Regions from separate parts of the Streptomyces sp. NPDC057697 genome, predicted to be linked through region 1. Evidence: riboswitches for the same ligand, from Rfam matches in the RefSeq annotation. Region 1 holds a riboswitch; each other region holds the start of a gene.
The links. Region 1 has a riboswitch for fluoride ahead of ACFVFH_RS14415 (DUF2180 family protein). Riboswitches for the same ligand answer to the same signal wherever they lie in the genome.
Positions count from the first base shown of each region.

Region 2: another riboswitch for fluoride. It lies ahead of ACFVFH_RS33435 (NUDIX hydrolase); the one in region 1 lies ahead of ACFVFH_RS14415 (DUF2180 family protein).
Region 3: another riboswitch for fluoride. It lies ahead of ACFVFH_RS28355 (hypothetical protein); the one in region 1 lies ahead of ACFVFH_RS14415 (DUF2180 family protein).

Region 1 is NZ_JBHVJA010000004.1:275,591-277,783, forward strand. Features, by position in the region: gene ACFVFH_RS14410 (phosphatase PAP2 family protein) at 113-757, shown strand; fluoride riboswitch at 885-964, shown strand; gene ACFVFH_RS14415 (DUF2180 family protein) at 1,114-1,320, shown strand; gene ACFVFH_RS14420 (hypothetical protein) at 1,557-2,102, opposite strand; gene ACFVFH_RS14425 (DUF211 domain-containing protein) at 2,099-2,193, opposite strand, start outside.
Region 2 is NZ_JBHVJA010000020.1:25,487-27,679, reverse strand. Features, by position in the region: gene ettA (energy-dependent translational throttle protein EttA) at 1-355, opposite strand, end outside; gene ACFVFH_RS33435 (NUDIX hydrolase) at 362-883, opposite strand; fluoride riboswitch at 924-987, opposite strand; gene ACFVFH_RS33430 (MFS transporter) at 987-2,193, opposite strand, start outside.
Region 3 is NZ_JBHVJA010000013.1:19,940-22,132, reverse strand. Features, by position in the region: gene ACFVFH_RS28365 (PP2C family protein-serine/threonine phosphatase) at 1-303, shown strand, start outside; gene ACFVFH_RS28360 (NUDIX hydrolase) at 385-918, opposite strand; gene ACFVFH_RS28355 (hypothetical protein) at 961-1,329, opposite strand; fluoride riboswitch at 1,790-1,853, opposite strand.

The sequences.
Region 1 (2,193 bases):
CTGCCGACCGGCCAAGACGAGGACCTGTACCAGTGGGTCTGCGGCACTACGGCCCGCTCGGAGAGGGCCGTTCACGCAATGCCGGACCCCTGACGCGGAAGGGAGCAGGACAATGACACTCGCACCCCTTCCACGCATGCTGTCTCGCGTCGGCACCGGATTCCTCGGGACGGCACTGCTGGCGACCGCTGCCCGGCGGAACGGCACCCTGAACCGCATCGACGCGCACCTGGTACTACCGGCCGCCGAGGCCCCTTCCGCCCGGCGGGCCTGGCTGGCGGTCACCGCACTGGGGTCACGGCCCTTGGCCTACTCCGCAGTGGCCGCTCGGTGCCTGCTCTCCAGGAACAGCGAGCCCTGGACGGTCCGCTTCCAGCCACTCCTGGTCCTGGCAAGCTCCGACGCGGTGCGCACCGGCTTGTGTTACTTGATCCGCCGCCCCAGGCCCCCTGCGGCAGACAGGCTCGCGGCCACCCACGGCCCGAGCTTCCCTTCCCGGCACACCTCGACCGCTCTGATCGCCTGTCACCTGGCCTTCGCGCCGAGGGGACGGCACACCGGCAATGGCGTTGCCGAAGCCGTCGCCGCCGTCGTCGGAGTCAGCCGGTTGACATTGAGGGTTCACTGGCCGACGGACGTGGCCGGCGGCTGGTTGTTCGGCTACGGCTGGTCGGCCGCGGCCGACCTTGCGTACGCAGCCGTCGGCGCATGTCCGCACCGGGCATCCGGGCCAGGGCGGGTCGGCACCGGAAGGTGACGCAGCCCGGCTACGGACCGTCTGCCCCGGATGAAGGCGGTTGTCCGGTGAACGACGAGCCAGTGGACTCCGGTCATCCCGCTTCACGTCTCCGTTGTCTTGACTGACCGGCACGGACCTGGTCAACTCGAATTCCGGCGATGGAACCCGCCTGGGTCGATTTCGGGCCCGAACCGCCCTCCGGAGGCTGATGGCTCCTGACTCCATGTCAGGACGTATGCCTTGAGGAGGTGCACAGGTTGAACCGTTTCGCCATCCTGGTGCGGTCCCCGGCATGCGTCGATTCCCACGCTCAGCCCGGCATTCCGGGCGGTGATGTGGCATGCGTCGCACATGCCACAAGAAGGGACCCAACGATGAACTGCTACGACTGCCACACCGGCGCCATCAGCCGGCCCGCCGTTGCCGTCTGCCACTGCTGCGGGGCGGGAATCTGCGGTGACCACTCCACCGTCCTGCCCCGGACATTTCACCGGATCAACGGATTGGGCGTGACGACCTTGCCCCGGGCCGCCCGGCGGCTCCTGTGCCCGACGTGTACCACGGCCGAGCAGAGCGCCTAGCCGGACCGGCGGCCGACACCCGTAGCATCGATCGGTGTCGAACCTTCCACATCCACAGGTACTTTCGCCGACGCTGCCGCCTCACCGACAGGTCTCGGAGGTGAGGCGGCCCGGAGGCCACGGGCCTCGGTTCTCCGCATGCGGTTCTCCTCGCCGGAGCGGGTGAGCGGCACCGCCATGTCCGAGCACCGGCCCACGCGTCGCCGTTCTGATCCCCGAGGCCGGGATCGTGGCTGTCAGGCGATGTGCAGCCACACGCCGATCCATGTGACGACACCACCGCCGACACCCATGGTGATGGCCCACAGCCCCATCCGGCCCGCGATCACCTTCCCGAGCGTCGCCCCCAGCGCGGCGAGCGCCCCGATGGCCAGCACGACCACACCCCACGAGAGACGGGGTGCCGCGGCTCCCGCGAGCAGGGGCAGAACCGCACCGACGAAGCTTGCGGCGCAGGCCACCGCCATGGCCCGAAGCGACCTGAGCAGAGCCAGATGCCCGAGTCTTGTTGTCGCGAGGTGTCCGCGAGAGGTGAGGTTGAGTTCACGGGAGGCTCGGACGAGTTGGCCTCTGCGTTCCGCGTAGTCCGAGACGAAGACCGAGAACGCGGCCGTGACCAGTGCGACGACCGCCACCCGGACGGCCAGTGAGTAGGAGATCGGTGAACCACTGCCTACCAGCGAGGCGCCCGCCAGCGTGAGTGCGTTGAGCAGTCCATCCGTCAGTCCCAGCACCAGGGGCAGGCGCGTCTGGGTCAGCGCGCGGGCCAAGCGCCCCGTCATCGGAGGCGGGGCCTGCCCTCGACCGTGTACTCACCGGCGACGACCTGATCGGTGCTGTGCACGACCGCTCCCGTGCGCTCGATGGCGCGGA
Region 2 (2,193 bases), on a different contig from region 1:
CCGACCGCTCGTCCCCGGCGTCGGCGTCGGCAAGGCGGGTGGTGATCTCCTCGTAGCGGCGGAGCCCGGCGCGGACACCGGCGACGCCGTTCTCGACGTTGCCGCGCACCGTCGCCCCGTCGTCCAGCGGCGGCTCCTGTTCCAGGATGCCGACACCGGTGCCGGGGGCGGGGAACGCGTCGCCCGCGACGGGCCGTTCGAGCCCGGCCATGGTCCGCAGGACGGTGGACTTCCCCGCTCCGTTCGGGCCCACCACGCCGATCTTGGCGCCCGACGGGACGGTCAGCGTGACATCGTCCAGGACCACCTTGTCGCCGCGCGCCAAGCGGGCCCCGCGCATCGTGTAGACGTACATCCCGGGTCACCTCCGCCGTCCGGCCGCCGGTGGTGCCGCCGCGTCGACCGGGAGGAGCACGGTCCCCGCGCCGTGCGGCCGTGCGGGGGCGGGCGCGTCCTCACCGGTCCTGTTCCGGTGCAGGGCACGCAGATCGTGGAGCAGGTTCTCCAGGGAGGGCCTGAGGTCCCGTTCCGGCAGGTCGTCCATCGGTACGAAGTACGGTTCGCGGCCGGGCTCGCACGTCCGCGGCCGGTCGGCGATCTCCTCGTCCGGGACGAGGACGATCTCCACCAGGCAGCGGCCGGTCCGCGGGTCGCGGATGTCCAGCACCACGGCGCAGTGCAGCGCGGTCACACGCAGACCGGTCTCCTCGCGCAGCTCGCGGCGGGCACAGGCGATCAGACCCTCGTCGGCCCGGACGTGGCCGCCGGGCAGCTTCCACACCGGGTGGCCGTCCTCGGTGCTGCGGACCAGCAGGACTTCGTCGCCCCGGAAGACGGCGACGGAGCAGCGGGTCTCCGGGAATCGTTCGGGGTCTCGCGGCATGGCACACCTCTGTGTCCGGGTGCGCCCGCGGGGGCGCACGGTGGATGCAGAGACCATCAGCGGGCGGTGCCGCGGTTGTGGCGAGCCTCATCGCCGTACGCAGTCAATCGTCGCCCGGTTCGATCCGGTCGGCAAGGCCGGGCGGCCGCCGGGCGGGCGGCGGGGGCCGACGCCCGGCGGCCCCGAGGCTCCTGCGCGTCGCGAGGAGCAGGGGAAGCGCCGCCAGCTGCGCGACGACGGAGAACACCACCAGCGCCGTGATCGAACGGCTGTACAGGACGCCCAGGACGACGCTGCCGACGAACCAGCAGATCCCGAAGCCGGTGTCGAACAGGCCGTAGGCGGAGGCCCGGTGCCGCTTCCCGGCCATCCCGGTGACCACGGACTTGACGATGGTCTCCTGCGCCGCCGCCCCCAGGCCCCACGCCATCACGCCCACCACCGCGAGCCCCGCGCCGCCGAGGAAGACCAGAGGGGCGAAACACGCCGTCAGGACCGTGGCCACCACCACCGTCAGCAGCCCGAACCGGTCGAACGCGCGGCCCAGCACCAGGGCCGCCACCGCCTCGGTCGCCATCGCGACGGAGTACAGGACCGGCACCCACGCCTCGGGTACGACATGGGCCCTGCCGAAGTGGTAGGCGATCAGCGGGTAGTCGGCGTAGGCCAGCGCGACGAGTCCCATCGCCGCCAGATAGAGCCAGAAGGCCCGGGGCAGCCCCGCCTCCCGGGGGAGGTCCTCCACCACTTCCAGGTCCGACGGATCCGGGTACTGCCACCGGGCGACCACCAGCACCACCAGGGTGAGCACGGCCGGAACGAGCAGCACGGCGAAACCGGCGCGGTAGCCGCCGCGCAGATGCAGCACCAGGGCGACGAGCAGCGGTCCGGCCATCCCGCCCGCCGCGTCCAGCGCCTCCCGTACGCCGAAGACCCGGCCGCGCCCGAGTTCGCCGGTGGCGTGGGCCAGCATCGCGTCGCGCGCGGGGTTGCGCATCGCCCGCCCGGTGCGCTCGGCGACGATCAGCACCGAGGCCGCCACCCAGTTGCCCGCCAGGGCCAGCAGCGGCACGACGGCCATCTGCACCAGGTAGCCCGTCAGGGTGATCGGCCAGTAGCGGCCCGTGCGGTCGGCCGCGTACCCGAAGACGAAGCGCAGCACGTAGCCCAGCAGTTCCCCGAGCCCGGCCACGAGCGAGATCACCAACGCTCCGGCGCCCAGGCTCCCGAGGAACGGCCCGGTGATGCTGCGGGCGCCCTCGTGCGCCATGTCCGCGAAGAGGCTCACGACGCCGATCAGCAGCACGAAC
Region 3 (2,193 bases), on a different contig from region 1:
GCCCAGCCCGACGGGCGCACCCTCTTCCTGGAGGGCGGGCACGCCCCCGTGCTGGGCGTCGACCCCGAACTCAGGCGTGAGACCGCGAACATCGCCCTGCCCGCCGACTCGACGCTGCTCTTCTACACGGACGGCCTCATCGAACGCCCCGGTGAGGACATCGGCCGCGGCCTCACACGGCTGCGCCAGCACGCGGCCGCGCTCGCCCGTGAACCCCTGTCCATCTTCTGCGACGAACTGCTCACCCGCATGGGCGATGACCAGCACGACGACATCGCGCTCCTCGCCCTGCGCACGCCCTGACCGACCGGGCGGATCACCCGATGGTGAGGAACCCGGTGATGAGGCACCCGGCGGTGCGGTCGACGGAGTCGGACCGGTACGTCACGGTCCGGCGCCGCCGAGGACCCGCCCGAGGAAACGCGAGAACGTGTCGGCGGACGTCGTCGTGCCGACGCTCTCCGGCCCGGGGCGCCAGAGGTTGCCGAGGTAGGGCGCGTACCGATGTGCGCTCTGGGCCGCCAGGCCGGGTAGGTGCCCGGCCAGCGGGGGACGCAGGTCCAGGTACGGCAGTTCGCGGAAGGGCACGAACTGCGGTTCCGTGTCCGGCTCACGGGCGCGGGGAGTCTGGCCGTGGGCCGATCCGGTCACGGTGAAGACGAGATCCACGGTCCGTGGTCCGCGGTGGGGTTCCATGGATTCGAGTACGAAGGCCACGCGCACGGGTTCTGCCGAGATTCCGGCCTCTTCGGCCAGCTCGCGGCGCGCGCAGGCGGCCATGCTCTCCCTCTCCTGCGGCGTACCGCCGGGAAGCACCCAGTAGTCCATCCCGGCGAAGGTGCGATGGAGCAGGAGCACTGTCTCCTCGCGGAACAGAGCGGTGGAACAACGGAGTTCGATACTTTCCGGCATGGCCATGGTGCGTCTCCCTTCGGTGGTGCGCGAGTGGGCCGCGGGACTTCATCGGTCGCCCGCCCTCATGTGCACGGTGACTCCGCGGTGCGGTCTCCCGGCCTCTCGCGCCAGGGCCCGAGCCGCCGCGCGCACGCTGCGGCAGGGGCCGATCTCATGGGCCGTGGCGGCGGGGACGGCGACCCAGCGGGCGCCCCGGCCGGCTGTGCGGCGGCGAACGCGCCCCAGGAGCCGGCCGTCGTAGGCGACGACCTGGATGACCGGGTGGCCCGGAATCAGGGGCGTACAGGTCAGTCCGGGGCGGGCGGCGAGTTCTGCCAGAGCCTGTTCCTCGTACCAGTGCCACTTGGCGTTGATGACGGTGCGTTCGGCCTCCCGGATCGCCTCGGCCGCCACGGTTTCCTCGAAGATCGGCATGATGTCCTCCGGTCGCGGCAGGCCACATCGGGCACGGGCGAGAGGTATGGGGCACGGGGGCATGGGGCACGGGGTGTGAGGCATGAAGGTGCGGGGCACGAGGCATGCGGCACAAGGCATGCGGGTCTTGCGCGTGGCGCGGACGTACGACGCCTCTGCCTCTGCCTCTGCCCCGGCCTCCGCCGTCCCGTCACGGAGGCAGAGGCACCGATGCGGCCCGGAACCATCCATCCCGGGAGAGGGGGCCGGAGACGTCTGCGGGGATCTCGTCCCGGCGCGGCGCGCGAGGGGATGCCTCGACCAGGGGCTCGGGATCCGGTCCCGGCGGATCGGCCATCCCTCATCCGTACGAAGCGCGCCGTGCCGCACGTACGAGACCAGGCCAGCCGCCACGGGCTGTGCAGGACCGCTTCCCGGCATGACACACCTCTGTCCTCGTATGCGCCCCGAGAGACGCACATCGGATACAGAGGCCATCAGCGGGGGAGTCCGCGGTTGTGGCGAGCCTCATCGCCGTATGAAATCAATCGTCCCGCGACCCCGCCTGATCAGCAAGACAGGGCCGGGCGGGTCGGTCGCGGCCCGGCCTCCGCCCGGACGGCACACGGCACATGGCACACAGGACACGGGGACACGGGGAAGCGGGCACACGGCTCATCCAGCGATCGGCTTCCGATAGCGGACGTACTCGTTCCGGCGGCGGCCCCGGCGACCTCGTCCGCCGTCTTGAGACCCTCCACGACCGAGCGGACATCGATCCGGTCCCGCTCCCCGCAGCCCAGCCGCACGGCCGCGGCCATGGCGTCGTGGTTCTCATGGCCGCGTTACGGCCGGAAGACACAGCCGAGCGGCCGTTCCAGCGGT